4 regions of the Erwinia sp. 9145 genome follow, and region 4 is predicted to be linked to each of the others. Evidence: predicted binding sites of a transcription regulator. Region 4 holds the regulator's gene; each other region holds the start of a gene.
The links. The regulator CRP, encoded in region 4, controls carbon source genes, mostly activating them, when cyclic AMP is high. The targets are predictions, from matches to a motif close to ATGTGANNNNNNTCACAT.
Positions count from the first base shown of each region.

Region 1 (8,092 bases), 660 kb from region 4:
GCATCAGCAAAGTGTTCTTCACCTGCGCGATACCTGAACTTCTGATCCCGCTGGAGGAAGCGCTGATCGCACGCTGGGGCGATCGCGTCAACGTCAGCTTCTCGCTGCCAACCTGCCTGGAAGTGATGGCGGGCGGCGTCTCAAAAGGGCACGCGCTGGATGCGGTTTCCCGGACGCTGGGCTTTTCGCTGAAAGAGTGCATTTCGTTTGGCGACGGCATGAATGATAAAGAGATGCTGACCATGGCGGGCAAAGGCTGCATCATGAGTAATTCTCATCAGCGCCTGAAGGATCTCCTGCCGGATCTGGAGGTCATCGGGCCTAATGCCGACAACGCGGTGCCGGTTTACCTGCGCAAGCTTTATAACGTGTAAAATTCCGCCCTCAGTCGAGGGCGGAATGCGTTTAGTGATGAAGAAAGCGCACGGCCTTGTCCGGGAAATCGGTGAACAGGCCGTCTACCTGCGCCTGGTTATAGAGCACGTCATAGACGCGATCGACGTTGTCAGCCCAGGGCGGTAGCTGGTCGGCGCGAACGGTATAGGGATGCACCACCATCTTGTTCTGATGCGCTTCCTGAACCATATCCGTCAGACGGATTCTCGCTTTTGTCGAGCCAGGCGCAATCAGCATGTGATAGTCCGGGCCGATGCCGTCGGCGTACTGCGCGATGGTTTTCATCGCGCCGGGTTTGAACATCCAGTCGTAGCTGTAGTTGACCCATTTGCCGTTTTTCTGCTCCTGCGTCTCTTTTGAGTCGGTATCGGTGATGAGCTGTACCAGCCTCAGATCCATTCCTCTTTTCGGCTCCAGTTCCGTTTTGATCCGCTTCAGCTCGTTGTAGTCGAAACACTGCAACCAGACATTATCGCTTTTGCCGCTGTAGCCATAGCGCTTCAGTACATCCAGTACCTTCGCAGAGATATCCTTGCCTTCCTGACGGTGAAACCACGGCGCTTTGATCTCGGTATAAATGCCGATATTTTTGCCCGTAGAGTGGTTCAGCCCCTGAATAAACTCGATTTCCTCTTCAAAGGTATGAACGCGAAAGTCGGACTTACCCATAGGGAAACGACCAGGGAAAGTTTGCACTTTTTTGCCGTCTTTTACGGTGAAGCCTTCGGTAAACTTAAGGCCTTTGATTTCCGCCAGCGTGAAGTCAATGGCATAAAAGCGACCATCTTTGCGGGCGCGGTCGGGATAGCGTTCCGCCACGTCAGTGACGCGATCGAGGTAGTGATCGTGAAGCACAACCAGCCGGTCGTCTCTGGTCATCACCAGATCCTGTTCGAGGAAATCCGCTCCCTGCGCGAAGGCCATCGCCTTGGCGGGAAGTGAATGCTCAGGTAAATACCCGCTTGCGCCGCGATGAGCGATAACAATTTTTTCCTGCGCGGCCAGCGCGCCCGCTGAAGTACCGATCAACAATGCGGTCACTAACATGGCTAACTTCATAGACTTCCCCTTATTTATTTCATCTGACTGATGTGCTGCTTGTGCTTGTTTTCACTGAGCATTGTCATGATCAGCAGGATAACCGCCATGACGCCGCCGCCAATCATCAGTATGAATCCGCCATCCCAGCCATACGCATCGACGGTGTAACCTACCACGGCGCTGGCCGCGACCGAACCGCCCAGATAGCCAAACAGGCCGGTAAAACCAGCCGCGGTGCCCGCTGCTTTTTTGGGCGCCAGTTCCAGTGCATGCAGGCCAATCAGCATTACCGGGCCGTAAATCAGAAAGCCGATAACAATCATACAAGCCATATCAATATTCGGATTTCCGGCGGGGTTCATCCAGTAAACCACCGTTGCGATGGTCACCAGCACCATAAAGAACACGCCGGTTGCGCCACGGTTGCCCTTAAAGACTTTATCCGACATCCAGCCGCACAGCAGCGTGCCCGGAATGCCGGCATACTCATACAGGAAGTAAGCCCAGGACGATTTATCCAGCGCGAAGTGCTTCGCCTCTTTTAAATAGGTGGGCGACCAGTCAAGAATGCCGTAGCGCAGCAGATAAACGAACACGTTAGCCAGCGCGATGTACCACAGCAGCTTGTTAGGCAGAACGTACTGCATGAAGATCTGCTTCGCTGTCAGCTCTTCTTCGTGTTTTTCATCGTAGTCCGGCGGGTAGTCATTTTTATACTCTTCAATGGGCGGCAAACCGCAGGATTGCGGCGTATCGCGCATCAGGGCGAAGGCAATCAGCGCAACCAGAATCGCGCCGAAAGCCGGCATATAGAGCGCGGCTTTCCAGTCGTTAAACCACGCCATGCCGAGCAGAAACAGTAGCGGAGGTAAACCCCCGCCGACGTTATGCGCACAGTTCCAGACGGAAACGATGCCGCCGCGCTCTTTCTGCGACCACCAGTGGACCATGGTGCGTCCGCAGGGCGGCCAGCCCATCCCCTGAAACCAGCCGCAGAGAAACAGCAGCACGAACATCACCATAATGCTCGACGTGGCCCAGGGCACAAAGCCCATAAACAGCATGACAGCACCGGCCAGGATCAGACCGGCGGGCAGAAACACGCGTGGGTTTGAACGGTCAGAAACCGAGCCCATAATGAATTTAGAAAAACCGTAGGCGATGGAAATGCCGGAAAGCGCAAAACCGAGATCGCCGCGCGAGAAGCCCTGTTCGACCAGATAGGGCATAGCCAGCGCAAAGTTTTTACGCACCAGATAGTAGGCAGCGTAACCGAAAAATATCCCCAGGAAGATTTGCCAACGCAGTTTGCGGTAGAGCGGATCTACTCGGCCGTCGTCGACGCGCGGCTGATGTGCCGCTGGCTTGAAAATACTGAGCATGTGGCCTCCAATGGCACGATAGTGTTTTATTTTTATGCGCCCTGCGGCGCGCCAGAAAACAGGTGAAGATGAAATGAAATGTTCCATTTCGCGCGCAGAATAAGTGAGAAGAAACAAAGAATCCGTGAAGAAGAGCGCAATTGTTACAGATTTATGACAGAGCGATCGTTTGTGTGTCGTATTTCACGAAAATATTTCACTTCTCAGCCATGAGAATGTGAGATTTATCACTATTAAACGCAATCGTAAAAGCTCCTTTTTTCGCTTCTGCGCGTTTATGTTCTCAAAAGAAAATCAGGAGAGGTTATAGTTTGCGCACTTGTCAACGAAATAGTTCTCTGCCATTTGCCGGTTTTTGCTACTCTGTCGCCACTTTTCACTGGCAGGTTCTTCATTGTGACATTACTGATTGTCACCACAGTTTTGTGGGCATTTTCTTTCAGCCTCATTGGCGTCTATCTCGCCGGGCAGGTGGACAGCGTTTTTTCCGTACTGGTGCGACTGCTGCTGGCGGCGGCGGTATTTCTGCCTTTTCTGCGCGCCAGAGGCTATCGTCCATCGACGCTGATGCTCTATATGGCCGTGGGCGCGCTCCAGCTTGGCATCATGTATTTAATCAGTTTCGAGGCTTATCTGTATCTCAGCGTCTCGGAACTGCTGCTGTTTACCGTACTGACGCCGCTCTATATCACGTTGATTTACGATCTGCTGCGCGGGCGTGGCGTGCGTTTGGGCTACGCTGCCAGCGCGCTGCTGGCGGTAGTAGGTGCCGCGATCATTCGCTACGACAGAGTGAGCGATAACTTCTGGTTTGGCCTGCTGCTGGTCCAGTTAGCAAATATCTGTTTTGCCGTGGGTATGGTTGGTTACAAGCGGTTGCAGGAGACGAGGCCCATGCCGCAGCACACCGCTTTTTCCTGGTTCTATCTGGGTGCTGCGCTGGTGGCGGTGGTGGCGTGGTTTCTGTGGGGCAATCCGAACAAACTGCCTACCACCTCGCTTCAGTGGGGCATTCTGCTCTGGCTGGGCGTGGTGGCTTCCGGGCTGGGCTATTTTATGTGGAATTACGGCGCCACGCAGGTTGATGCCGGGACATTGGGGATCATGAATAATATGCATGTGCCTGCTGGTCTTCTGGTTAATTTAGCCATCTGGCAGCAGCAGCCGCACTGGACAAGTTTTCTGATTGGCGGCGCGGTAATATGCGCTTCGTTGTGGGTGCATCGACGGTGGGTAATAAAATAAAAGCAGACGTTTAATAAAATCGGGAAATAAACAGTTATTTCCCGAAAAATAACGAATATTATTTAATCCATTCGTTAATTTTATCTACAATGCCACCGAAAATATTTTCGACAAATGAGCCAACACGATTACCCAGGTCTTTACCAACGCCAGTGAAATCTTCTTTGGTATACCCCAGTTCTGCCGCAGGCTTGAAGCTTTCAAAAATATTTCCGAAAAATGATCCAATAGCATCACTCAGGGAATCCTGAATTTTACCTGCGCCATTTACCGCTTCAATTTCAGTACTTTTTAATTCTCTCATATTAAAATCCTTTTATTACTCATTAATTTCATTAAGAGGCTAAATACCTCGTTCGAGAGGTTAAATTCTGACATTGTCGGAGTCAAATATTAATTTAGCAGTGTGCATGAGGAAACGAATAATTAGAAATTATTCGATTTTTAAATGCATTTGAAATTATATATCAGGTGGTATTTCACCACCTGATATAGAGAGAATTATGAAACGGCAGGACGCACTCTTTTCGTTAATCCTTTGAGGAAATTACGTAAAATCTGATCGCCGCATTCGCGATAGTTTTTGTGGCCCGGTTTACGGAAAATGGCCCCGATCTCTGCCGGGCCCACCGCAAAATCAACCTGCTTCAGAATGTCGATGATATCCGTAGTTTTCAGATCGAAGGCCACGCGCAGTTTTTTCATCATGATATTGTTGGTCATTTTGCGTTCGATGGACGGCGCAGGCGCGTCCTCGCTTTTGCCGCGACGCTGAAAAATCAGGCCGTTCAGGAAATAGCCCATGATCACGTCCGGGCAGGCTCTGAAAGCCGGATCGTCATCTTTCTTCAAAAAGCTGTGCACTTCCGCTTCTTCAACCTGGCTTTCTGCCAGCGCAAGGATCTTTACTATCTGAGCATCGCTCAGATCAAGCATATAGCGCACGCTGCGCAGCACATCGTTGTTTGTCATGTTTACCCGTCAGATAATGGTGGTCATCCGGGCATTATAAAGACAAATGCGTTGATAAACAGGAAAACCGCCGACGCGCTGCGGTCAGGTTTGGCTTTGCGGCAGGAGCGCGCCGGAAAGAGACGCATCGCGCACCCGTGGCAGATGTTCGCAGGCGTGCTGCCGCGCCGAACGGATAAACGCGTCCAGAACCGGCTGCCGCTGTTCGCCGTCGCGCACAGCGGCATACAAACGGCTCCACAGACCTTCGCCCGGCGTTTTTGTAACCACCAGCCCCTGATTTTCAAAGCTTTCCACCACCCAGTGCGGCAGGGCGGCGACGCCCATTCCGGCAGACACCATCTGGATCAGCAGCAATGTATTGTCCACGCTTTTCAGCGCGGGACTGACGCCCGCCGGTTGCAGGAAGTGCCGCCAGATATCCAGCCGCTGGCGCTGTACCGGATAGATCATCAGCACTTCATTCGCCAGATCTTCCGGTGAAATCTTATCGGCGCGGGCCAGCGGATGATCCGGCGCCAGCACCAGCCTCACTTCGAAATCAAACATTGGCGAGTAAAACAGGCCGCTGCGCGGCAGAATATCGGAGGTCAGCACAATATCCAGTTCGCCCTGCTGAAGCGCAGGCTGCGGATCGAAGGTAACGCCGGATTTAAAATCCATCACCACCTGCGGCCAGCTCTGACGGAAATTGTTCAGCGCCGGCGTCAGCCACTGAATGCAGCTATGGCATTCGATAGCGATACGCAGCGTGGTTTGATGCGGCTCATGGCAGGCCTGAAGCGCCTGCTGGATTTGCGGCAGCACCTGCTCGGCCAGTTGTAACAGTATTTCACCCTGCGGCGTGAAGCGCAGCGGCTGGCTTTTACGTACAAACAGGCGAAAGCCCAGACGTTGCTCCAGATCGCTGAACTGATGTGATAACGCCGACTGCGTTTGATGAAGCTGCGCGGCGGCGGCGGCCAGGGAACCGGTAGTTCGTAACGCCTGTAGCGTTCGCAGGTGCTTGAATTCGATCATGAGAGTCCTTCACATCGACAATGAACAATTTGCGCTTGTGGTTAGTACAGTACCTGCGGATTATAGATGTGTAAACATCTGGACGTCTAAAAGCCTGATTGCCACGACAACGGGCGGTAACTGAGGTAAGCACTGATGACTATTCTGAACCATACACTCGGATTCCCTCGCGTCGGCCTGCGCCGCGAACTGAAAAAAGCACAAGAAAGTTACTGGGCGGGCAACAGTTCGCAGGAAGCCCTGCTGGCGACCGGCCGCGAGCTGCGCGCTCGCCACTGGCAACAGCAGAAGGACGCGGGGGTGGATTTGCTGCCGGTTGGCGACTTCGCCTGGTACGATCACGTGCTGACTACCAGCCTGCTGCTGGGCAACGTTCCCGCCCGCCATCAAAACGAAGATGGCTCTGTCGATCTGGACACGCTGTTCCGCATCGGACGCGGCCGTGCGCCAACCGGCGAGCCAGCCGCCGCCGCAGAAATGACCAAATGGTTTAACACTAACTATCACTACATGGTGCCGGAATTCACCAAAGGGCAGCAGTTTTCACTGACCTGGACGCAAATTCTGGACGAGGTGGATGAAGCGCTGGCGCTCGGTCACAAGGTGAAACCTGTTCTGTTAGGCCCGGTTACGTATTTATGGCTGGGCAAAGTGAAGGGCGAGCAGTTTGACCGCCTGAGCCTGCTCAACGAGATCCTGCCGGTTTATCAACAGCTACTGGCAGAGCTGGCAACGCGCGGCATTGAGTGGGTGCAAATTGATGAGCCTGCGCTGGTGCTTGAGCTGCCGCAGGCGTGGCTGGATGCTTTCCGGCCAGCGTATGACGCATTGCAGGGAGACAGCAAACTGCTGCTCACCACCTATTTCGAAAGCGCAGGCACTAACCTGGATACCATTCGCGGGCTGCCGGTGCAGGGACTCCATGTGGATCTGGTGCATGGTAAAGATGATATCGTTGAACTGAATGAAAAACTGCCGACCGACTGGCTGCTCTCCGTTGGCGTGATCAACGGACGTAACGTCTGGCGTGCCGATCTCAGCAGCTGGTTTACGCGTCTTCAGCCGCTGATCGGCAAACGTCAGCAGCTCTGGATCGGCAGTTCCTGTTCACTGTTGCACAGCCCAATCGACCTGAGCGTCGAAACCCGTCTCGATGAGGAAGTGAAAAGCTGGTTCGCTTTCGCACTGCAAAAATGTAGTGAATTGTCGCTACTCAGTCAGGCGCTGAACAATAACGATCCACAGTCGCTGGATGCCTGGAGCGCACCGATTCGCGCCCGTCGTGAATCATCCCGCGTGCACAATGCGGCGGTGGGCAAACGTCTGGCGGCGATTAACGCGCATGACAGCCAGCGCAACAGCAGCTATCCGGTTCGCGCCGAGGCTCAGCGTCAGCGTTTTAACCTGCCGGCCTGGCCGACCACCACTATCGGCTCCTTCCCACAGACCACTGAGATCCGCGGCCTGCGCCTGGACTTCAAAAAGGGGCGCCTGGACGGCAGCCACTACCGCACCGGCATTGCTGAACACATTAAGCAGGCCATTGTGGAGCAGGAGCGTTTAGGGCTGGACGTGCTGGTACATGGCGAAGCCGAACGTAATGACATGGTTGAATACTTTGGCGAGAACCTTGATGGTTTTGCCTTTACGCAGAATGGCTGGGTGCAGAGCTACGGTTCACGCTGCGTTAAGCCCCCGGTCATTATCGGCGACGTCAGCCGTCCTGAAGCCATTACCGTTGAGTGGGCGAAGTACGCGCAGTCACTGACCGACAAGCCGGTAAAAGGCATGTTGACCGGTCCGGTGACCATCCTTTGCTGGTCCTTCCCGCGTGAAGATGTTTCGCGTGAAACCATCGCTAAACAGATCGCCCTGGCGCTGCGTGATGAAGTGGAAGATCTGGAAAAAGCGGGCATCGGCATCATTCAGATTGACGAACCCGCGCTGCGCGAAGGTCTGCCGCTGCGTCAGTCGGACTGGGCAGCCTATCTGGCATGGGGCGTCGAAGCCTTCCGCCTCAATGCCGCCGTGGCGCA
Region 1 covers NZ_JQNE01000001.1:4,220,519-4,228,610, forward strand. Annotated here, with positions in the region: gene yigL (sugar/pyridoxal phosphate phosphatase YigL) at 1-374, shown strand, start outside; gene glpQ (glycerophosphodiester phosphodiesterase) at 406-1,455, opposite strand; gene glpT (glycerol-3-phosphate transporter) at 1,470-2,819, opposite strand; gene FA91_RS19860 (carboxylate/amino acid/amine transporter) at 3,216-4,064, shown strand; gene FA91_RS19865 (hypothetical protein) at 4,123-4,368, opposite strand; gene FA91_RS19870 (DUF1456 family protein) at 4,566-5,036, opposite strand; gene metR (HTH-type transcriptional regulator MetR) at 5,121-6,056, opposite strand; gene metE (5-methyltetrahydropteroyltriglutamate--homocysteine S-methyltransferase) at 6,192-8,092, shown strand, end outside.
Region 1: a site for CRP is predicted at 3,035-3,052, ahead of glpT (glycerol-3-phosphate transporter). Genes of this name have one in related genera too.

Region 2 (8,092 bases), 1.5 Mb from region 4:
ACGGCCTGCAAAAAACCGGTGGCGACACGGCCCTGTATGCCAAAAACGCAAAGCTGGTTGATGAACTGGCCTCACGCGCGCTGGTTGAAAATGAGTTAGGTAAAATCTTTGGCTGGGACGATCGGGCCAACGAGTACAAAGGCACCAGCATTTACGACTATGCCGTGAAGGATAACGGCTCCGCCAATGGCGAAATTGCCGTTATCATGGCAAACGGCGCCATTATCGACGGAGAGGAGACGCCCGGCAACGTGGGTGGCGACACCACGGCAATGCAGATCCGCGAAGCGCGCCTGGACAAGAAAATCAAAGCGATTATTCTGCGCGTTAACAGCCCCGGCGGCAGCGTTACCGCCTCCGAAACCATTCGTGAGGAGCTGGCGGCGGCGAAGGCAGCTAATAAGCCGGTTGTGGTATCAATGGGCGGCATGGCGGCTTCCGGTGGCTACTGGATCTCCACGCCGGCGAATTACATTATCGCCAGTCCGAGCACGCTGACCGGCTCCATCGGCATCTTTGGCGTGATCAATACCGTTGAAAACTCGCTCGACGCTATCGGCGTTCACACCGATGGCGTGGCTACTTCACCGCTGGCCGATGTGGCATTGACCAAAGCATTGCCACCTGAGATGCAGCAGATGATGCAAATCAGTATTGAAAACGGCTACAGAAACTTCCTCGGGCTGGTGGCGAAATCGCGCGGCAAAACGCCGGAGCAGATCGACCAGATTGCGCAGGGACACGTCTGGACCGGCAGTGATGCGAAAGCAAACGGCCTGGTGGATGCATTAGGCGACTTTGACGACGCGGTCACCAAAGCGGCGGAGCTGGCGAAGCTCAACAAGCCGAAACTGAACTGGTATCAGGATGAGCCGGGCTTTATGGACATGCTTTTCAGCCAGGTAGATGTCTCGATTCGTGCCGCGCTGCCTGGCGCGCTGAAGGTTTATCTGCCGGCACCGATGGCCGAAGTGGTGAGCGCAATGAAAAACCAGCCAGGTCTGTTTGATAAGATGAACGATCCGCAAAATCGTTATGCGATGTGCCTGACCTGCGCGCAGGTTAAGTAATCAACGCAGCCCGGCCTCTGGTCGGGCTGCTTTTCCCCCGCTTTACCCTTATACTTCGCCTTTTCGGCAAGCCAGAGTTTTCAATGCAAAAAAAATCTATTTACGTGGCCTATACCGGCGGCACTATCGGTATGCAACGCTCCGAGCACGGTTACATTCCTGTTTCAGGTCACCTGCAATCTCAACTGGCGGCCATGCCGGAGTTTCATCGCGCAGAAATGCCGGATTTTACCATTCATGAATACGCGCCGCTGATTGATTCATCCGATATGACGCCGCAGGACTGGCAGGCGATAGCCGACGATATCCGGCAAAATTATGCGCTGTACGACGGTTTTGTCATTCTCCATGGCACTGACACCATGGCGTTTACCGCTTCTGCGCTCTCTTTTATGCTGGAAAACCTCGGCAAACCGGTAATTGTGACAGGGTCACAAATTCCGCTTGCCGAACTGCGTTCTGACGGGCAGCAAAATCTGCTTAACGCGCTGTTTGTTGCTGCGAATTACCCGATCAATGAAGTCGCCCTTTTCTTCAACAATACGCTTTACCGGGGCAACCGGACCACCAAAGCGCATGCCGATGGTTTCAACGCGTTCGCGTCGCCTAACCTGCCGCCGCTGCTGGAAGCCGGTATCCACATTCGCCGTCTGAACACGCCGCCTGCACCCGGCGGCGCTGGCGAACTGATTGTACACCCGATTACGCCGCAGCCCATAGGCGTGGTGACAATCTATCCGGGCATTTCTGCCGATGTGGTCAGTAACTTTCTGCTTCAGCCGGTGAAGGCGCTGATCCTGCGTTCCTATGGCGTGGGCAACGCGCCACAGAACCCGGCGTTTCTGCGTGAACTGAAAGAGGCGAGCGCGCGTGGCATTGTGGTAATTAACCTGACGCAGTGCATGTCGGGCAAGGTCAATATGGGCGGTTATGCGACCGGTAACGCGCTGGCGCTGGCGGGCGTGGTCAGCGGACACGATCTGACGGTGGAAGCGACGTTGACCAAGCTGCATTTCCTGCTGAGTCAGGATCTGTCGAGTGATGAGGTACGCCGTTTAATGCAGTTGAATCTGCGTGGCGAACTGACGCCGGATGACAAGAATTGAGGATGGACTGAGCGGGCGTCACGCCCGCTGAAGGCGAAGACACTACTGCAAACGGATAGAAGTGACGTTGTCATCATTAATGCCGAACTCTTCCTTAAGCTGCTTTTTTGTTCGGGTGACGATTTCGCCACCCTTACCCACGCTCATGTGCTGCGGCGCGTCGTTATGTCGCGACTGCCACAGCATCACCAGTTGCAGGCTGTTCTCCTTTTGCTCCGGCGTCAACGCCACGCCGTCCGCCCATTTTCCGGTTTCAACCGCCGTTGCCAGCCGCTGATAGACTTCCGGCGTCATGGCGGCAATCATTTCATCAAGTTCCATGGTTCAGCCTTTAATGTTATTGCCATCATCATCGGTGAAGCTTAACGAAGCGGAGTTGACGCAAAAGCGTTCGCCGGTGGGCTGCGGGCCGTCAGGAAATACGTGCCCCAGATGAGCGTCGCAGGTTCCACAGCGGATTTCCGTACGCTGCATGCCATGCGAATCATCTTCCAGGTAACGGATCGCCTCGTCCTGATAAGGCTGATAGAAGCTGGGCCAGCCACAGCCGGACTCGTATTTGCTTTCGGATAAGAACAGCGGCGCGTTGCACACCAGGCAGTGATAAATGCCCTCGCCTTTATTGTGCAGGAGCTTGCCGGAAAAAGGCGGCTCCGTTCCACGCTGCTGCGTAACGTAGTGCTGGATTTCGGTTAAATCGGTTTCAGGTTTCAGGATGTCTTTGGCCATTTTTACCGCTCTCTCGCCGTGTAAATCTGAAAATTTCAGCTACTATTCTAACAAATGCTTAACAAGATCAGGGGAATTTTTTCTTCCAGGCAGAATCTGAAGGCAGCGCGGAAGATAAAATGTGAAGTACATCACTCTTTTTACCTTTCCCCCCTTTATATTTTGTCCGGTCGGCCCAAGATCAGTGCCCAGAAGTCATTGCGAACCGCCTTTTTGGGCAACTATTCCTCGCTGAGGATTTGATTTGCCGCAACAGTTGAAGCGATTCCGCTTGACGCCTGGCAAGGTTTTTGTAATTTTACAGGCAACCTTTTATTCACTAACAAATAGCTGGTGGAATATATGACTATCAAAGTAGGTATCAACGGTTTTGGCCGTATTGGTCGCATCGTTTTCCGTGCTGCTCAGCAGCGTTCTGACATCGAAATCGTTGCCATCAACGATCTTCTGGACGCAGAGTACATGGCTTACATGCTGAAATTTGACTCTACTCACGGTCGTTTCGACGGCACCGTAGAAGTTAAAGACGGCCAGTTGGTTGTTAACGGCAAAACCATCCGTGTTACCGCTGAAAGAGATCCGGCTAACCTGAAATGGGGCGAAATCGGCGTTGACGTTGTTGCTGAAGCAACCGGCATCTTCCTGACCGATGAAACCGCACGTAAACACATTCAGGCAGGCGCGAAGAAAGTCGTTCTGACCGGTCCATCTAAAGATGACACCCCAATGTTTGTTATGGGCGTGAACCACAAATCTTACGCGGGTCAGGAGATCGTTTCTAACGCCTCTTGTACCACTAACTGCCTGGCGCCGCTGGCTAAAGTCATCAACGACAAATTCGGTATCGTTGAAGGCCTGATGACCACCGTTCACGCGACCACTGCAACGCAGAAAACCGTTGACGGCCCATCTCACAAAGACTGGCGCGGCGGCCGTGGCGCTTCTCAGAACATCATCCCTTCTTCTACCGGCGCTGCTAAAGCCGTAGGTAAAGTGATCCCTGAGCTGAACGGTAAACTGACCGGTATGTCTTTCCGCGTACCTACCCCTAACGTTTCCGTGGTTGACCTGACTGCACGTCTGGCGAAGCCTGCTTCTTACAAAGAAATTTGTGAAGCCATCAAAGCTGCCGCTGAAGGTGAACTGAAAGGCGTTATGGGTTACACCGAAGACGAAGTGGTTTCTACCGATTTCAACGGCGAAACCCTGACTTCCGTATTTGATGCGAAAGCCGGTATCGCGCTGAGCGACACCTTTGTTAAGCTGGTTTCCTGGTACGATAACGAAACCGGTTACTCTAACAAGGTTCTCGATCTGATCGCACACATCTCTAAATAAGCGATGTGATGCCATTCTCTGAGGCGACTTCGGTCGCCTTTTTTTATAGCAGGGTGACTCATGAACGAAAAACTCTTCTCGCTCCCCGTTATTGAACAAATCACGCCTTACATTTCTCAACGCCTTGTCGGCGAACTGCCGGTTATTACTATTGTTCATCCAAAGGTCCGCGCCGCAGTCACGCTTCAGGGCGCACAGCTTATTGACTGGCAGCCCGCAGGTGAAGCCCCGGTTATCTGGCTGAGCGAAAAAACCGCCTTTGCCAACGGCAAGGCCATTCGCGGCGGCGTACCAATCTGCTGGCCCTGGTTCGGCCCTGCGGGTGAACCCGCACACGGTTTTGCCCGCAATCTGCCGTGGACGCTTTCCGCCCATGATGAAAACGAAGAGAGCGTGGTGCTGACTTTTGTGCTGGAAAGCAGTGAACAAACAAAGAAACTGTGGCCCCACGACTTTACGCTGCTTGCCCGCTATCGCTTCAGCGATCGCTGCGAAATCGAGCTGGAAGCGCACGGCGAGTTTGAGGCAACGGCAGCGCTGCACAGCTATTTTGCCGTGGCGGATATTGCCGGCGTTGAGGTCAGCGGCCTTGGCAAGCACTACATCGATAAAGTAAACGGCGGTGTTGAAGGCGCGTCCGAAAACGGTAAGCAAACCTATCCGGATCGTGTCGACCGCATTCATACCCAGCCGGAAGACTGTAGCGTGATCGTTGATACGGCAGGCAGGCGCACGCTGGAGATCTATCACCACTACCACAGCGATGTGGTAACGTGGAACCCCGGCCCGGCACTGTCGTGCAGCATGGGCGATATGCCGAATGAAGGCTACAAAACGATGGTCTGCGTTGAGACGGCGCACGTTTCAACGCCGATGATCAGCGCGGCCGAAGCGCCTTCACGCCTGGCGACCACCTTTCGCATTCGTAAAGGCTGATTGCACGCCTTAAACGATATCCAACGGCAATTTACGATCGGGTGCAGGAAAGGCCCGATCGATCGTCTCCCGCTCCGTCCTGGTCAGGGTAATATCAAGCGCAGCGGCGTTTTCCTTTACATGCTGTATTGAACCGGCCTTTGGAATTGCCATCACCCCTTCTTCACGAATGACCCACGCAAGCAGCAGTTGCGCCACGCTTACGCCTTTTTGCCGGGCAATTTCGTTTAATTTTACGTGCGTCATCAGGTCATGCCGTAAACGGCCCGCCTGCGCCAACGGGCAATAGGCCATTACCGGCATCGCCCGCTCACGGCACAGCGGTAAAAGATCGTATTCAATGCCTCTGGAAGCAAGATGGTAAAGCACCTGATTTGCCGCGCAGGCTTCGCCGCCCCGTTCATTCAGCAGCGATTTCATATCGTCGCTGTCAAAGTTGGAGACGCCCCAGCGCCGGATTTTACCCTGCTGCTGGAGAGTTTCCATCGCGCGAATGGTTTCTTCCAGCGGCACGCCGCCGCGCCAGTGGAGAAGGTAGAGATCGAGGTAATCGGTTTTCAACCTCGCCAGGCTGCGCTCGCAGGCGTTAATCGCATCACTATGGCCCGCATTCCACGGATAGACTTTTGATACCAGCCAGGCGCTGTCGCGTCTGCCCTTTAACGCCTCGCCCACTACCTCTTCCGCGCCGCCGTCAGCGTACATTTCGGCCGTATCAATGACCGTCAGCCCCAAATCGAGACCGCACTGAAGCGCGGCCACTTCGCTTTTACGCTGATGGGCATTTTCACCCATGTACCAGGTGCCCTGGCCGATAGCGGGTAGCGCCACGTCATGGGTAAAGCCGATCGTATGAGCCATGGATCCTCCCGGAGGTTTACTGAGTGAAAAAACAGGGCGCGGATGCCCTTTAACAGTGCATCAGAAGGTGTAGCTGATGCCTGTCCATACGGTGAGCTGCGAACTCTGATCGACCATCGGGCTGTCTTTCACCTCATCGCTCAGGCGCGTATAGCGGCCGGCCAGGGTAGCATTCCAGCTCTCATTGATGGCATAAATAGTGGTCAGCTCAAGGTAAGGATTCCAGCTATCGTCCGCATCGTAGCTGGCGAGGCCGCTGCGACGGGATTCTCGTTTAGAGACGCCATAGTAATAGTCATTCTGGTTTTCGCTGCTGTAAACCGCGCCAATACCAGGCGTAACGGAGAGTTGTCCAAACTGGAAACGATAGAGGTAGGCCAGATCCCAGATGTAGCCGTTGCTGTTATCCAGTACGTCAGCCGCTACCGTGGTACGCACGGTGCCCCACTCGGCGTTATGTCGCCAGGTTGCGCCAGCCAGCGCGGTCATGTGACGATTATCAAGCTGTTTAAGCTGTTTATTGTCCGTGTCGTCAGTATCAAACTGCTGGGGGGAACCCAGTATGGTGAGTGAAAGCTGATCCTCCTGATCTTTCCACAAATAGTAACCCGCCTGAAAACCATGAATATAGAAACTGTCGCCATCATAGTTGATCAGCGGCAGTGGCAAATAACGGCTGTCCCCTCCTTTATACGGGCTTTCGCTGTAGACAACGGAGGCTCCAAGGCTGACCGGCTCGGCCTGCACAACGCTGGCAGCGAAACCCGTTGAGAAAAGAACGGTCAGGGCGCTAAGTTTGAAATAGTTCACAATTAATTCATTCCATAAATATAACAATCAGACAGGCCAGTTTTACTGCCGCTGGCGGTAAGGTTAAATCTTTACATGTTTCGTCGCATTTAGCATCAGCTTCTGCAAGGATAATCGCTGCAAAGCCTTTTTTACAATTTTCCCGCAGCCCGCGTCAGTCAAGGTTATCCCTTTGCAGGAATTTAACTTTGTTATTGAAATTGCATATGAAATAGCCAGTAACTCAGGAAATTTCTTAAATGCCATCTACGCTTAAATGAATGACCTCAGGTTTTGATGAGCAGAGTAACTCTCAGATTTGTGTTCCCGATAATAAGTCAGGTTGGCATAAGGGTTGCTGTACTCTTTTATAAGTTCCTTCAGGGGCTCGCATAACTTAGGCTCCTGGTACCTGTGCTATAAACGAAAGGACGGGCATCGCCATGAATATATTCGATCATTATCGTCAGCGTTATGAGGCTGCCAAGGACGAAGAGTTCACATTACAGGAATTTCTTACTATCTGTCGGCAGGACCGTAGTGCCTACGCCAATGCGGCAGAACGACTGTTAATGGCTATTGGCGAGCCGGTTATGGTCGACACAGCACTGGAGCCTCGCCTTTCCCGCCTCTTCTCCAATCGCGTTATCGGGCGCTATCCTGCCTTTGAAGAATTTTACGGTATGGAAGAGGCGATTGAGCAGATTGTCTCTTACCTGAAACATGCTGCGCAGGGGCTGGAAGAGAAGAAACAGATCCTTTATCTTCTCGGCCCGGTGGGCGGCGGTAAATCCTCGCTGGCCGAGCGTCTTAAATCGTTGATGCAGCGCGTACCGATTTATGTGTTGAGCGCGGACGGTGAGCGCAGTCCGGTCAACGATCATCCGCTCTGTCTGTTTAACCCGCAGGAAGACGCGAATATTCTTGAGAAAGAGTACGGCGTACCGCGCCGTTACCTGGGCACGATTATGTCGCCCTGGGCAGCGAAGCGCCTGCACGATTTTGGTGGGGATATCTCCCGCTTTAAAGTGGTGAAAGTATGGCCTTCCATCCTGGAACAGCTTGCTATCGCGAAAACAGAACCGGGCGATGAAAACAATCAGGACATCTCTGCGCTGGTAGGGAAAGTTGATATCCGTAAGCTGGAGAATCATGCGCAGAACGATCCCGATGCCTACGGCTATTCGGGCGCGTTGTGTCGGGCAAACCAGGGCGTGATGGAATTTGTCGAGATGTTTAAGGCGCCCATCAAGGTGCTGCATC
Region 2 covers NZ_JQNE01000001.1:2,035,144-2,043,235, forward strand. Annotated here, with positions in the region: gene sppA (signal peptide peptidase SppA) at 1-1,070, shown strand, start outside; gene ansA (asparaginase) at 1,154-2,176, shown strand; gene FA91_RS09900 (DUF1315 family protein) at 2,219-2,497, opposite strand; gene msrB (peptide-methionine (R)-S-oxide reductase MsrB) at 2,501-2,905, opposite strand; gene gapA (glyceraldehyde-3-phosphate dehydrogenase) at 3,248-4,243, shown strand; gene FA91_RS09915 (D-hexose-6-phosphate mutarotase) at 4,304-5,179, shown strand; gene FA91_RS09920 (aldo/keto reductase) at 5,189-6,040, opposite strand; gene FA91_RS09925 (MipA/OmpV family protein) at 6,101-6,850, opposite strand; gene yeaG (protein kinase YeaG) at 7,273-8,092, shown strand, end outside.
Region 2: a site for CRP is predicted at 3,025-3,042, ahead of msrB (peptide-methionine (R)-S-oxide reductase MsrB). Genes of this name have one in related genera too.

Region 3 (8,092 bases), 2.3 Mb from region 4:
CACGCAGATGAACCACGCGCTACAAAACCTCGCGCTGGTTGACAGCCTTACCGGCCTGGCGAACCGACGGCAGTTTGATCTTTACCTCGACAGCAGCCTGGAGCAGGCGGAAAGAGCGCGGTCTCCCGTGGCGCTGCTGATGATCGATGTCGACTCCTTTAAGCGCTTTAACGATACCTATGGGCATCTTGCTGGCGATGAGTGTCTGAAGCGGATCGCCAGCGCGTTGCAGCAGGTTCCTCATCGTGCTGACGACCTGATTGCACGCTACGGCGGCGAAGAATTTGCGGTGATTTTGCCCGACAGCGGCCGTAAAGGCGCCTTACGCTATGCACAGGCGGCGGTTGACGCGGTGGCATTGATGAATATCCCTCACGAGAGCAGCGACGTGGCGGAGAAGATTGTGACCATCAGCGTGGGCGTGCATGCGCTGGAGGATGAAGCGACTAATACGTCGCGCGAGGCGCTGATAAGCGAGGCGGATAAAGCGCTTTATCAGGCGAAAACTGCTGGCAAAAACCGCGTTGAGATGCTCTGAAACGGGGGTGCGTAAGCTCACCCCACAAACTTATTTTTCCAGCGAGTAAAACAGAAAACAGCCCGTGGTCAAAAAAGCTAACAGGAAGCCGTCCGGCTTCCTGCTGATGATCAAACGATGCCCTGACTGCGCAGGTAGTCTTCGTAATTGCCGGTAAAGTCGTTGAGCTTGCCCGGCGACATTTCAATCACCCTTGTTGCCAGCGAGCTGACGAATTCGCGGTCGTGCGAGACGAAAATCAGCGTACCTTCATACATCTCCAGCGCCATGTTGAGCGCCTCAATGGATTCCATATCCAGGTGGTTGGTCGGTTCATCCATGATCAGCACGTTCGGTTTTTGCATCATCAGTTTGCCAAACAGCATGCGGCCTTTTTCGCCACCGGACAGCACTTTCGCCGGTTTTTTGATGTCGTCCTGGCTGAACAGCAACCGACCGAGAATGCTGCGCACCGCCTGCTCGTCGTCGCTCTCCTGCTTCCACTGGCTCATCCAGTCGAAAACGGTCAGGTCGTCGGCAAAATCATGCGCGTGATCCTGTGCGTAGTAACCGATGCTGGCATTTTCAGACCACTTCACCGCGCCATTATCAGCAGGCAGCTCGCCCACCAGCGTTTTCAACAGCGTGGTTTTCCCGATCCCGTTAGGTCCGAGGATCGCTAATTTTTCGCCCACTTCCAGCAGCAGATTGAGGTTTTTAAACAGCGGTCCCTGATCGAAGCCTTTGGTGACTGACTCCAGCTCCAGCGCGTTGCGGAACAGCTTTTTCCCCTGCTCGAAACGAATAAACGGGTTCTGACGGCTGGACGCTTTCACCTCTTCCAGCTTGATTTTATCGATCTGTTTCGCGCGTGACGTAGCCTGACGCGATTTAGAGGCGTTTGCGCTGAAGCGACTGACAAAGGATTGCAGCTCGTTAATCTGCGCTTTTTTCTTCGCGTTATCGGACAGCAGACGTTCGCGCGCCTGGGTGGCCGCCGTCATGTATTCGTCGTAGTTGCCGGAGTACACGCGGAGTTCGCCGTAGTCCAGATCGGCCATGTGCGTGCACACCATGTTCAGAAAATGACGGTCGTGCGAAATAATGATCATGGTGCTGTTGCGTTCGTTCAGCACCTGCTCCAGCCAGCGAATCGTATCAATGTCCAGGTTGTTGGTCGGTTCATCGAGCAGCAGGATGTCCGGGTTGGAGAAGAGCGCCTGCGCCAGCAAAACACGCAGCTTCCAGCCGGGGGCGACTTCGCTCATCGGGCCGTAGTGCTGCTCCAGCGGAATGCCAACGCCAAGCAGCAGTTCACCCGCGCGCGCTTCCGCCGTGTAGCCATCCATTTCGCCGTAGAGCACTTCGAGATCGGCGACTTTATAGCCATCTTCTTCGCTCATTTCCGCCAGCGCATAGATGCGATCGCGTTCCTGCTTCACTTCCCACAGTTCGCCGTGGCCCATGATCACCGTATCGAGCACTGAGAACGTTTCAAAAGCAAACTGATCCTGACGTAGCTTGCCGATACGCTCGTTGGGATCGAGGGAGACGTTACCGGCGGAGGGAACAAGATCGCCACCCAGAATTTTCATAAAGGTAGATTTGCCGCTGCCGTTGGCGCCGATCAGGCCGTAGCGATTTCCACCGCCAAATTTTACAGAGATGTTTTCGAACAGCGGCTTACTGCCAAACTGCATGGTGACGTTGCTGGAAACTAGCACAGGATTGCCTTTCGTTTGCGATGGGGGATGTGTGAACCAGCGCGCATTATGCCAAAAAAATACGCCGGGGAATACCTCATCGCGACAGCCTGAACGGCTGAAGAGACACTCATATTCTTATGGTTTTGTGAGTTAAGCCCATGTCGCTTATGACTATCGTCATAAAAACAGCCCCCTGAAAAGAGTACAACTTGCTCCACCGGCAACTGCGCAAACAGCCGCTCTCCCTGCGCAGTAACAACGACCCGCCTTTTGGTTATAAAGCAGGTCAACTCGATATTAGCCTTTCATAAATTGTTGTTAATAATGATGAAGTTAATTCTGTCTTCGTTTCAACAACGTAAAGGCAGGGAAGAATAGCGATTACTTTACCGGACGGATTACTCTATGAATACGCTGCATATTGCCTCGTTTTTCTTTTTCACCGTACTGGTTGGCGTGCTGACCTGGTGGAAAGTGAGAAAGGACGATGTCCACTCTCAGCAAGGTTACTTTCTTGCAGGACGCTCGCTTAAAGCCCCCATAATTGCCGCCTCGCTCATGCTCACCAACCTTTCTACCGAACAGCTGGTCGGGCTGAGCGGACAGGCCTATAAATTCGGCATGTCGGTGATGGCCTGGGAGGTGATGTCCGCTATTCCGCTGGTGCTGCTGGCGCTGATATTTTTGCCGCGTTACCTCAAACGCGGTATCGCCACCATTCCCGATTTCATTGAAGAGCGCTACGACCGCACCACGCGCCTGGTTGTGGACTGCTGCTTTCTGATCGCCACCGGCATCTGCTTTCTTCCCATCGTGCTGTATTCCGGCTCGCTGGCGCTGAACAGCCTGTTTAATATCAGCGGCATAACCGGTCTGAGCCAGACCGGCTCGCTGATCCTGATGGTGGCGATGCTGGGCTGTATCGGCTCCGCCTATGCCATTATTGGCGGGCTGCGGGCGATAGCCGTCGCGGACGTGATCAACGGTATCGGTCTGGTGACTGGCGGGCTGATGGTGCCCTGGTTTGGCCTGATGGCGATGGGCGGCGGCAGCTTTATCGCAGGCGTAAACAGGCTGGCAAACGATCACGGCGAGAAGCTCAACTCAATCGGTGGCGCGCACGATCCCGTGCCGCTTGGCGCTGCGCTGACCGGCCTGATCCTCGTCAACACCTTTTACTGGTGTACTAATCAGGGCATTGTACAGCGCACGCTGGCGTCGAAAAGCCTTGCCGAAGGGCAGAAAGGCGCCATTTATACTGCCGTGCTGAAGATGCTCGACCCGCTGATTCTGGTGCTGCCCGGCGTTATCGCCTGGCATCTGTTTAAGAATCTGCCGAAGGCGGATATGGCCTATCCGGCGCTGGTGAATCAGGTTCTGCCCGATCCCTTGATCGGTTTCTTTGGCGCGGTGCTTTTTGGAGCCATTATCAGCGCCTTTACCGGCTTTCTGAACAGCGCCAGTACGCTGTTCAGCTATGGCATATACAGCCGGGTGCTCAACCAAAATGCAACGCAGGAACGGCAGGTCGCCGTCGGGCGCTATTTTGCGCTGGCGCTGACCATCATGTCGATCGTGGTGGCGCCCACCATCGCCAACGCGCCGGAAGGCCTTTACAGCTGGATGAAACAGCTTAACGGCGTCTATAACGTGCCGCTGGTGACCATTGTATTAATGGGCTTCTTTTTTCCACGCATTCCGGCGCTGGCTGCAAAGCTTGCCCTGTTTATGGGCATCGTGAGTTATATCTGTATCAACTATGTCTTTGAATCGCATATCCACTTTCTCTATCTACTGGCGATCACCTTCCTGCTGAACGTATTGATGATGCTGATCGTGGGCCGCCTGGCGCCGCGCGAAACGCCGTTTGAATTTAAAGACGCCTTCGCTGTTGATTTAACGCCCTGGAAAAATGTCAAAATCGCCTCGGTGGCAGTGGTGTCCGCCATGGTATTTGTCTATGCGTTTCTTGCCCGTTTCGGCGGATGGAACACCGCCTGGCTCTGCTGGCTGACCGGTGCCGTGGTTGTAGGTATCTGCCTGCGGCTGGCGTTTTTCGGCGGCAATAAACCCTTAAAACAGGAGACCACCCGATGAAACAGCCCAATATCATTTTTATTATGACCGATACGCAGGCCTCGAATATGGTGGGCTGCTATACCGGTCTGCCGCTGGGAACCGATAATATTGATCGCCTGGCGGCGCGCGGCACGAAATTCAACTCGGCCTACACCACGGCTCCACTTTGTACGCCTGCCCGCGCCGGGTTGTTTACCGGCCTCTATTCCAGTCAGAGCGGCCCCTGGACCAATAACCTCGCGCCGGGGAAAAATATGCGCACCATGGGCAGCTATTTCCACAACAGCGGCTGGAAAACCGGCTACATCGGTAAATGGCATCTGGACGGTCATGACTACTTCGGTACCGGCGTTTGTCCGCCCGAATGGGACGAAAAGTACTGGTACGACGGCGCAAACTATCTTGCCGATCTGTCGGAAGATCAGATAAGCCTGTGGCGCAACGGCCTGAACAGCAAAGAGGAGCTGGAGGCATACGCTATCGACGACGCCTTCACCTGGGGCTACCGCATCAGCGATCGCGCTATCGCTTTTCTGGATGAACGCCGTCAGCAGGACGACAGGCCATTTCTGCTGGTGCTCTCCTACGATGAACCGCATCACCCGTTTACCTGCCCGCCGCGCTATCTCGACAGATACGCAGATTTTCATTATCCGCTGGGCGCGAAAGCGAAGGATGATTTACAGGGCAAACCGATGCATCAGAGGCTGTGGGCCGAAGCGATGCCGTCGCCCGTTGCTGACGGCGAGAGCTATCACCATCCGCTCTACTTTGCCTGTAATGATTTTGTTGATGACCAGATTGGCCGCGTGCTGGATCACCTGACGCCCGAAGAGTGGGATAACACCTGGGTGATTTATACCTCGGATCACGGTGAAATGATGGGTGCGCACCGCCTGATCAGCAAGGGTTCCGCCGGATATGACGATATCACGCGTATTCCTTTTATCATTCACGGCCCCGGCCTGATCGTACGCGAAATTGATACGCCAATAAGCCATATCGATCTGCTGCCGACGCTGCTGGAGATCGCCAACATTCCGCGTCCGCCTGCCCTGCATGGCGAAAGCCTGCTGCCGCTGCTCAAGTCAACGCAGACAGAGCAGCACCGCGAGGTGATGGTGGAATTCAACCGCTATGAAATCGAGCATGACAGCTTTGGCGGCTTTATACCGATGCGCGCGTGGGTTTCTAATGAGCTGAAGCTGGTGATCAATCTGTTTGACGAAGACGAGCTCTATGACCGCAAGGCGGATCCCGATGAGATGAACAATGTGATCGACGATCCGCGCTACGCCGCGCGCCGCGATGCACTTCATGATACGTTACTGGATTATATGGACAGGATCCGCGATCCGTTCCGTAGCTATCGCTGGGCGATGCGACCGTGGCGGCCTGGCAGACATGCTCAATGGATGGGGGCATTCCGTCCGAAGCCGGACGATCTGGTCTCGCCGGTGGTGCGCGACTACGATACCGGTTTGCCAACCAAAGGGGTGAAGATTGAGGAAAAGAAACAAAAGTTCTGAGGAAACGTCAGGCCCGGCGCTGTTTGCGGGCCTGACAGGCTCACCCCACGCACTGTTAACCCGTCTGGAGGCGCTGCCTAAACAGACCCGTATCTATCCGCAGGAGGACGAAGCGTCCTCCTTTTACTATTTGCACAGCGGGCTGGTGGGCCTCTATCACATGCTGGAAAACGGCAAGGTCTGTCTGATTCGCCTCTTCTGCCCCGGCGAGTTTTTCGGCTACCGCAGCCTCTTTGGCGACAGCTATTATCACTGCTCTTCCCGCGTGCAGCGTACCGCCAGCGTCACGCGGATCACCCCATACGATCCTGACCGCTTTCTGAATCACTATTCCGCGCTGCACGCGTTTATGGTGCGCAGGCTGGCGGGCGATCTTGCCGAAGCAGAAAAACGAATGGCGAGCATGGCTTACGATAAATCGCGACAGCGGGTGATGCGCGCCATCAGTACGCTGTATGAGCGCTGGCCTGGCTACGATTTTACCTGGCGGGAAATTGCGGAATACGCGGGCTGTGAAACGGAAACCGCTATCCGCCACAGCCGCGAGTTGAAAATGCAGGCTCTGCTTCCTGAAAATTTTACTCGGTTGCGGGAGTGACGCTCTCCGCCGGGCCGAATACCGAATAGTCCGGCAGCGTCACGTTCTGATAGGTTTCCCAACCGCCGCCCAGCGCTTTGTACAGCGCAACAAGATCCAGACTGCTCTGCACCCGCGCCGAGGCTGCCTGCTGCGTGGCCTGCGCCAGCTGACGCTGTGCATCCAGCGCGTCGATAAACGTCGCCAGCCCTTTTCCATAGCTCTCATTCGCCAGGTTATAAGCGTTTTGCAGCGAAGCCACCGTGCGATCCAGCCCTTCCACGCGCTGCTGATCGGTACGATAGCTGACCAGCGCATTTTCGACGTCCTGAAGCGCGGTCAGCACCGTCTGACGGTAGCCCAGCGCCGCGCTGGCCTGTTCGGCTCTGGCCATTTTCACGCTCGACACCAGCCTTCCGCCCTGGAAGATGGGGATCGAAATCGACGGCCCGAAGCTGTAGAAGTGACTGCTCCAGTTATCCAGATAGCTGATGTCGGAGTTGCGCATGCCAAACTGCCCGGTCAGCGACAGATCCGGGAAAAGCTGCGCGACCGAAACGCCGATATTGGCCGTGGCGGCATGCAGCTGCGCTTCGGCGGCGCGAACGTCAGGACGGCGACGCGCCAGCGTCGAGGGCAGCCCGACCGGCACCGCTTTCGGCAGCGGCGGCAGCGCTTTTACCGCGCTCAGCTCGCCGTCCAGCGCGCCCGGCGGCTTGCCGATGAGCACCGCCAGGCCATTCATCGCCTGACGGCTCTGCGCCTCGTACTGCGGAAGCTGCGCCTGAAGCGAACTGAGCTGCGCGCGTGCGTTCTCAACGTCCATCTGCGGCGCGAGGCCATTCTGTTGCTGGCTCTGCGTCAGCCCGACGGTTTGCTGCGCGATATCGATCTGCGTTTGCAGCGTGTTGACGATCGATTGCGCGCCGCGCAGTTGCAGATAAGTGCGGGCGACTTCCGCCTCCAGCGACACCAGCGCATCGTTACGGTTCTCAATCTGCTGCTGCTGCTGCGCGTTGGCCATTTCTACCTGACGACGCACTTTGCCCCACAGATCGATCTCCCACGAGGCATCAAACGAGCCCTGATAGTTGGTGATCGGCTGCGTCAGGCCGTTCAGCGCCGAGCGCAGGTTTGGATCAACCTGATCCACCTGATCATACACGCCGTTCGCCTCCAGAATGCCTTTCGCACCCAGCTGTTGACGCGTGACGCCGAGGTTGCCATTTACCGACGGAAACCACGCGCCGCGCGCCTGATTCACCTGCTGGCGGGAACTGGCAATACGCAACACCGCCTGCTGAAGGCTGAGGTTACCGGTGATGGCGCGATCAATCAGGCTGTCGAGTTGCGGATCGTTAAACGATTTCCACCAGTTTGGGCTGGTTTGCGCCGCCTGCGGCTTTGAGGCGCTGCCGGACCGCATATCGTTAAAAGACGACGGCGTGGTCGGCTGACGCGCCTGATAATCCGGCCCGACGGAGCAGGCCGCCAGCGCTATCGAGGCGATCAACAGCGCGCCGGTGCGCGAACGCTTGAAGTTGATAAGAACGTTCATGTCAGTGTGCTCCTGCACTGCCCTCGCTCTTAATCGGCGCAAGCAGCAAACAAAAGGGAATAAGGATCAGGGCGACCACGCTCAGACCCATAAACACGTCGATATAGGCCAAAATTCGCGCCTGGG
Region 3 covers NZ_JQNE01000001.1:1,262,985-1,271,076, reverse strand. Annotated here, with positions in the region: gene FA91_RS06315 (sensor domain-containing diguanylate cyclase) at 1-538, shown strand, start outside; gene FA91_RS06310 (ABC-F family ATPase) at 649-2,241, opposite strand; gene FA91_RS06305 (solute:sodium symporter family transporter) at 2,629-4,320, shown strand; gene FA91_RS06300 (sulfatase-like hydrolase/transferase) at 4,317-5,831, shown strand; gene FA91_RS06295 (Crp/Fnr family transcriptional regulator) at 5,806-6,429, shown strand; gene FA91_RS06290 (efflux transporter outer membrane subunit) at 6,410-7,966, opposite strand; gene FA91_RS06285 (DHA2 family efflux MFS transporter permease subunit) at 7,968-8,092, opposite strand, start outside.
Region 3: a site for CRP is predicted at 2,271-2,288, ahead of FA91_RS06310 (ABC-F family ATPase). Genes of this name have one in related genera too.

Region 4 (8,092 bases):
TCTTCAGCCCTTCTCGCAACAGGCAGCGCCGTTCTCGCCCAAAACTTTTATAGCGGCGCAGGTTCCACGCGAACCGCCTTTTTCGCGGTGACGGGAAACCAGGTCGCTTACAGCGGCAACCGGCTTGAGTGCCTGGGCCGCAACGGCACGGCGCATCGCCCTGCCATGATGAGTACGCGTGGCTTATCCGGCACTACCGGCGGCGGTCTTGATCCCTGCGCTGCGCTGCAAACGCTCACCACGCTGATCGACGGCGACAGTTGCACTCTCGTGTTTGCCCTCGGCGTGGGTGAGGATGAAGCGTCATCCCTTGCGCTGATGGAGCGCTTTCTCTCGGCGGAACGGGCCGAGAGCGAGCTCGAAAACGTCAGGCACTCCTGGCGTGATGTCCTGAACAGAGTCCGAGTCCAGACGCCCGATCCGGCGGTTGATCTGCTGGCAAACGGCTGGCTGCTGTATCAAACCCTTGCCAGCCGCCTGCTGGCGCGCAGCGGCTACTATCAGTCCGGCGGCGCATTTGGTTTTCGCGATCAGCTACAGGATACGCTGGCGCTGGTGCATGCCGCGCCGGAACGGCTGCGCGATCAGCTGCTTCTGTGCGCTTCACGCCAGTTTATTGAGGGGGATGTGCAGCACTGGTGGCATCCACCGAGCGGACGCGGCGTGAGGACACGCTGCTCGGACGACTATCTGTGGCTGCCTTATGCGCTCTGTCGTTACGTTACCGCAACGGGGGATGGCGCGGTGCTGTCGCAATCCGTACCTTACCTTGAAGCCCGCCTGCCCGGCGCCGACGAAGAGTCCGTGTATGAACAGCCGCATATCAGCCAGACCCAGGAAACGCTGTGGCAACACGCCGTACGCGCCATCAAACATGGGTTGAGGTATGGCGAGCATGGTCTGCCGCTGATGGGTTCTGGTGACTGGAATGACGGCATGAGCACCGTCGGTATTGCCGGTAAAGGGGAAAGCGTCTGGCTCGGCTTTTTCCTCTATACCGTCCTGACGCGTTTTGCCGCGCTGGCTGTTGAACGGGAAGACGGGGAGACGGCCACGCTGTGTCAGCAGCACGCTGAAAACCTGAAAATTGCGCTGAATCAGAAAGCCTGGGATGGCGAATGGTTTCTGCGTGGTTTTTATGACAGCGGCGAAACGCTCGGTTCACATGCGAATGCTGAGTGCAGGATAGACGCCATTGCGCAAAGCTGGGCGGTGCTGTCCGGCGCGGGCGACCCGGACAAATGTGAGTCGGCCTTAAATGCGCTCTATCAGCAGCTGGTCGATAGCGATAATGGCCTGATCAAGCTGCTCACACCGCCTTTCGACGGCGCCGGCCCAAATCCGGGCTACATTCGCGGCTATCTGCCGGGAATCCGGGAAAACGGCGGGCAATACACGCACGGCGCGCTATGGGCAATCATGGCCTTTGCAGAAAGGGGGCAGACCGACCGCGCCTGGTCGCTTCTGTCGTTGATCAATCCGATCAATCATAGCCTGACGGCTGCCGGTACCAGAACGTATAAAGTTGAGCCATACGTTATGGCTGCCGATGTTTACGCGGCAGAAGGCCACGTCGGACGCGGAGGATGGACCTGGTACACCGGTTCTGCTGGCTGGACCTGGCAGTTAGTGATTGAGCATTTACTGGGTATAACGCGGCACGGGGAATATCTGTCTGTCCGGCCACGGCTGCCCGCTGACTGGCCTGCGGTCACGGTGATTTATCGGGAAGGAAACGGCACTTATCATATCAACGTGACCCGCACGAGCGGCGTCGGTCAACTGTGGCTGGACGGTGTGCTGTGCGAAAATGAAGCAATACCCTTGAGTAAAGATAACCTGGAACATCAGGTTATCGTTCATTTGCCTGATGAAGAGGCTCCCTGACGGAGGGCCCTTGCACGCTGACGCGCATGACTTAACAATCCGCGCGTCAGTTTTTTTATCAGTAAATGCGGAATTAATGCCAGATCAGCAGCACGCAGGCCGCAGTAAGCAGGCCCATCGAGACGTTGAAAATTTTCCATGCCCGGCGGCTGCGCAAAATACGGCCAATCAGCGAGCCAAAGCCGAGCCAGATCACGCCCGACACCAGGTTCACCAGCGCCACACCAACGCTTATTGCCATCACCGAGCCGCGCCAGGCGTCACCGCTCAGGCTGAAGGCGGCGACAGCGCCCAGCGTCATCAGCCAGGCTTTGGGATTGATAAGTTGAAGCATTCCACCCTGCCAGAACGGCATCGGCGCGGGCGGCGCAGTGGGCGTCTCCAGTTTCTCGTAGGCCGCCGTGGCAATTTTCCACGCAAGCCACAGCAGATAGAGGCTACCGGCAATTTTTAACGCCAGATGGAGCGAGGGATAAAGTAAAATCAGACCGCCAATACCGAAGGCCACCATCAGCAGTATCAACTGCATGCCCAGCATGATGCCAAACAACAGCCACAGCGAGCGAAGAAAACCAAAATTCGCGCCGGAGGCGGTGAGTAGCATATTATTAGGGCCGGGTGTAATCGCGGCTACCCACAGAAAGCCCAGCATAGACAAAAAAAGACTCAGTTCCATATGAAACGGGTGCTCCTCACCGCAAATCTGAAATGAACCTGACGAAGCTAGCAATGTGACGGGGATCCTACAAGCCTTTTGAAGATGAATTTTAACAACGTAAATGATGACGCCTTCCGTCCTCTGCCGGGCCTGAGCAATCCCCATCTGCAAACGATGTTGCCGCGTCTGGTGCGCCGTCGGATCTCGCTCATGCCTCACTGGCAGCGGCTGACGCTGCCGGACAGTGATTTTGTCGATCTGGCCTGGAGCGAAGATCCGGCGCAGGCGCGCCATAAGCCGCGCGTGGTGCTGTTTCACGGGCTGGAGGGTAGCGTCCACAGCCCTTATGCCCACGGATTGCTACAGGCGTTTCAGGCACGCGGTTGGCTGGGCGTGGTAATGCACTTTCGCGGCTGTAGCGGCGAACCCAACCGGCTGGCGCGGATCTACCATTCAGGCGAAACCGAAGACGCCAGCTACCTGCTTCAGTGGCTGCGCGACGAGTGGGGCCACGTTCCCACTGCGGCCGTCGGCGTCTCGCTGGGCGGTAATATGCTCGCCTTTCTGATGGGCCAGCAGCAGGAGAGGTGTTTACTTGACGCCGGCGTGGTGATTTCGGCGCCGCTGATGCTGGAACCCTGTAGCGTTAAGCTTGAGCAGGGCTTTTCGCGCGTCTATCAGCGTTATCTGTTAGGCTTGCTAAAGCAAAACGCCGCCCGCAAGCTTCACGCCTGGCCGGGTACGCTGCCGGTGGATTTACCGGCGCTTAAAGCGATGAAAAAACTGCGGGAATTCGACGATGCGATTACGGCACGCGCCCACGGTTTTCGTGATGCGTCCGACTACTATCAACGCTGTAGCGCCCTGCCGCTGCTGCCCGGCGTGGCGAAACCGCTGTTGATTATTCACGCGGCGGACGATCCCTTTATGACCGCCGCGGTGATCCCGCCGCCGGCGATGCTGCCCGCTACGGTGGAGTATCAGCTCACCCGGCACGGCGGACATGTAGGATTTGTAGGCGGCACGCTCTTAAAGCCGCAAATGTGGCTGGAGCAGCGCGTGCCGCAGTGGCTTTCAACCTGGCTGGACAAATGAAATGATTATTCCCTGGCAAGACGTTTCCGCGGAAACCCTTGAAAATCTGATTGAATCATTCGTGCTGCGAGAAGGCACCGACTACGGCGAGCAGGAGCGTTCGCTGGCGCAGAAGGTGGAGGACGTTCGACGTCAGCTCGCCAGCGGCGAAGCGGTGCTGGTGTGGTCAGAACTCCATGAAACCATTAACATTATGCCGCGCGGCAAATTCAGCGAATAGCGGCAAATGCAGCCGCCGCTGTCAGCGGCCCGCGTGACACCTACCGGCGGATCGTGATAACAATGCCGCATTGAAAATTTTTTCAGGGAGTCGTTCGCCATGTCAGCTAAACATCCTGTGATCGCCGTTACCGGCTCCAGCGGAGCGGGCACCACCACCACCAGCCTGGCCTTTCGCAAAATCTTTCAGCAGTTAAATCTGCGTGCGGCAGAAGTCGAGGGCGACAGCTTCCATCGTTTTACCCGGCCCGAAATGGATATGGCGATCCGTAAAGCACGCGACCTGGGCCGACATATCAGCTACTTCGGCCCCGACGCCAACGACTTTCTGCTGCTGGAGCAGACCTTCAGCGAGTATGGCCGCAGCGGCACCGGCCAGTCGCGCAAATATCTGCATACCTACGACGAAGCCGTGCCGTGGAATCAGGTTCCCGGCACCTTCACGCCCTGGCAGCCGCTGCCGGAACCTACCGACGTGCTGTTTTATGAAGGACTTCACGGCGGCGTGGTGACATCGCAGCATAACGTGGCGCAAAATGTCGATCTGCTGGTGGGCGTGGTACCGATTGTCAATCTGGAGTGGATTCAGAAACTGGTGCGCGATACCGGCGAGCGCGGTCATTCACGCGAAGCGGTGATGGATTCGGTGGTGCGTTCAATGGAAGATTACATCAACTTTATTACGCCGCAGTTTTCGCGCACCCATATTAACTTCCAGCGCGTACCGACGGTAGATACGTCTAATCCCTTTGCCGCGCGCGGTATTCCTTCGCTGGATGAAAGCTTTGTGGTGATCCATTTTCAGGCGCTGGACGATATCGACTTCCCTTATTTATTGTCGATGCTTCAGGGATCATTCATCTCGCATATTAATACGCTGGTGGTGCCGGGCGGAAAAATGGGGCTGGCGATGGAGCTGATTATGGGGCCGCTGGTCAAACGCCTTATTGAAGGAAAAAAAATTGAATAAAGCCCCGTTAACCGGAGCATTAAGGTTTATAGCGTATTCACTTCAAAACTGTGGGTAATTTCAACGCCTTTCCCCAACATCAGCGCCACGGAACAATATTTTTCGGCGGAAAGTTCAACGGCGCGAGCAACGGCTTTATCACTCAACGCGTTACCGCTAACGATAAAGTGCAGGTTGATATGGGTAAACAGTCGCGGTGCCTCTTCGCGCCGCGTTGAGGTGAGTTTGACTTCGCAATCAACGACGTCGTGCCGGCCTTTTTGCAGAATGGAAACCACGTCGATCGCGCTGCAACCGCCCGCGGCCATCAACACCATTTCCATCGGGCCTGGCGCTTTATCGCCTGCGTTTCCGTCCATTAACAGCTGATGCCCGGATGAGGATTCTCCCAAAAAAGTCAGACCTTCCACCCATTTGACGCGCGCTTGCATAACCGACTCCTTTAATTCATTCAATTCACATCAGATTACGCGCTGATAACAAAAACGGCAATGCGTCCTGTTTCCCGCTATGCTGAAGCGAGACAACAGAAGACACTCGTTTAAAGCTGTGTTAAAAACAAAGCTGAAACACTCTCGTCAGTACTCTACAAGCGTGACGAAACGGGACGATATAATGAACCCTGCGGGCCTGGACAAATATCCCGATGGGAAACGCTTTACTATTTCAACGCCTGGCAGACAAATCAGCGCCTGCATTCAGGTATGATGACAACAGAGGATAACAGCGAATGGTTCTCGGCAAACCGCAAACAGACCCGACTCTTGAATGGTTCCTGTCACATTGCCATATTCATAAATATCCATCAAAAAGCACGCTGATTCACCAGGGTGAAAAAGCAGAAACGCTTTACTACATCGTCAAAGGTGCGGTCGCCGTGCTGATCAAGGATGAAGAAGGCAAAGAGATGATCCTCTCTTACCTCAATCAGGGCGATTTTATTGGAGAGCTTGGCCTGTTTGAAGAGGGCCAGGAGCGTAGCGCATGGGTTCGTGCGAAGACCGCGTGTGAAGTGGCTGAAATTTCCTATAAGAAATTCCGTCAGCTTATTCAGGTGAATCCTGACATCCTGATGCGTCTCTCTTCCCAAATGGCGCGTCGTCTTCAGGTCACCTCCGAGAAAGTGGGTAATTTAGCGTTTCTTGACGTGACGGGCCGCATTGCCCAAACGCTGCTCAACCTGGCGAAGCAGCCGGACGCGATGACTCACCCGGACGGCATGCAAATCAAAATCACCCGTCAGGAGATTGGTCAGATCGTTGGCTGCTCCCGCGAAACCGTTGGCCGCATTCTCAAGATGCTGGAAGATCAGAATCTGATCTCCGCACACGGAAAAACTATCGTCGTTTACGGCACGCGCTAACCGGCTTTGCTACTCTGGCGCGGCATCCATGCCGCGCCTTTTTATTGGGTACAGCGAAATGTGGCGCAGACTGATTTACCATCCTGAAGTGAACTACGCACTGCGTCAGACGCTGGTGCTCTGTTTGCCCGTGGCAACAGGATGGCTGGCCGGTAGCCTGCAATACGGGCTGCTCTTCTCCCTCGTACCGGCCTGCTGCAACATCGCCGGGCTTGACACGCCGCATAAGCGCTTCTTCAAACGCCTGATCATTGGCGGTTGCCTGTTTGCCTTCAGCAGCTTTCTGATCCAATACCTCGGCGCGCAGGCGGTGCCGCTCCCGGCGATCCTGCTGGTGATGGCGCTGCTGCTGGGCGTCACCGGCGAGATCAGCCCGCTGCACGGCAGGCTGCTGCCCGGTTCGCTGATTGCCGCCATCTTTACCCTCAGCCTCAGCGGTCGCATGCCGATGTGGCAGCCGCCGCTGCTCTACGTGCTTGGCACCATCTGGTACGGCGTCTTCAACTGGTTCTGGTTCTGGCTGTGGAAAGAGCAGCCGATGCGCGAAACGCTCAGCCTGCTTTATCGTGAACTGGCTGCCTATTGCGAGGCGAAATATACGCTATTGACCAGACTAACCGATCCTGATGATGCGCTGCCGCCGCTGCTGGCGCGGCAACAAAAGGCGGTCGATCTCATCAGCATCTGTTATCAGCAAATGCATATGCTGGCCGCCAGTCGCGATAATCACCATAAGCGCCTCACCCGCGCCTTTCAGGTGGCGATGGATTTGCAGGAGCATATTTCGGTCAGCCTGCATCAGCCTGAAGAAGTGCAGAAACTGGTCGGGCAAAGCCATGCTGAAGCGGTGATCCGTTGGAACGCGCAGACCATCGCCGCGCGTCTTCGCCAGCTGGCCGACGATATTCTTTATCACCGGCTGCCGGAGCGTTTTTCAATGGATAAGCAGTTGCAGGCGCTGGAGAAGATCTCACGCCAGCACCCGGACAATCCGGTGAGCAATTTTTGCGCCTGGCACTTCAGCCGCATCGCGCGCGTGCTCCGCACTCAGCGCCCGCTCTATCAACGCGACCTGATGGCGGATCGCCAGCGCCGGTTGCCGCTGCTGCCGGCGATCAAAAGCTACCTTTCGCTGAAATCCGCCGCGCTGCGCACCGCCGCACGTTTCGCGGTCATGCTGGCTTTTGCCAGTTCTCTGGCCCTGTTCTTCGATCTTCCTAAACCTTACTGGATTTTGATGACGGTGATGTTTGTCAGCCAGAACGGCTACAGCGCCACGCGCGTGCGCATCCAGCACCGTGCGCTCGGCACGCTGGCCGGGCTGGTCATCGCCGCCATTACGCTGCGTCTGCATGCGCCGGAGTCGCTGATTCTGTTGGGAATGCTGACCATTACCCTGGCCGGCTATCTGGTGATCCGTAAATTTTACGGCGTGGCGATGATTGGCTTTACCGTCACCGCCGTCTGGTCGCTTCAGTTGCTGTCCCTGAACGGCGCGGACTTCCTGCTGCCGCGCCTGCTTGATACGATAATGGGCTGTCTGATTGCTTTTGGCGGCATGATTTGGCTCTGGCCGCAGTGGCAGAGCGGTCTGCTGAGGCAAAACGCGCACGATGCGCTGGAAGCGTTTCAGGACGCGCTGCAAATGCTGCTGGGCAACGAAGAGGATGCGACAAAGCTGGCCTGGCAACGTATGCGGGTCAATCAGGCGCATAACGCGTTGTTCAATTCGCTGAACCAGTCAATGCAGGAGCCGGGGTTTAATACGCGCTATCTGTCCGATATGAAGCTGTGGGTGACGCACAGCCAGTTTATTGTTGAGCACATCAACGCCATGACGATTCTGGCGCGGGAGCATACCATGCTCACCGCATCGCTGGCGGAACGCTATCTTCAGAGT
Region 4 covers NZ_JQNE01000001.1:3,558,488-3,566,579, forward strand. Annotated here, with positions in the region: gene FA91_RS16865 (glucoamylase family protein) at 1-1,887, shown strand, start outside; gene FA91_RS16870 (LysE family translocator) at 1,961-2,563, opposite strand; gene FA91_RS16875 (hydrolase) at 2,648-3,640, shown strand; gene FA91_RS16880 (YheU family protein) at 3,642-3,860, shown strand; gene FA91_RS16885 (phosphoribulokinase) at 3,960-4,829, shown strand; gene FA91_RS16890 (OsmC family protein) at 4,856-5,260, opposite strand; gene crp (cAMP-activated global transcriptional regulator CRP) at 5,560-6,192, shown strand; gene FA91_RS16900 (YccS/YhfK family putative transporter) at 6,251-8,092, shown strand, end outside.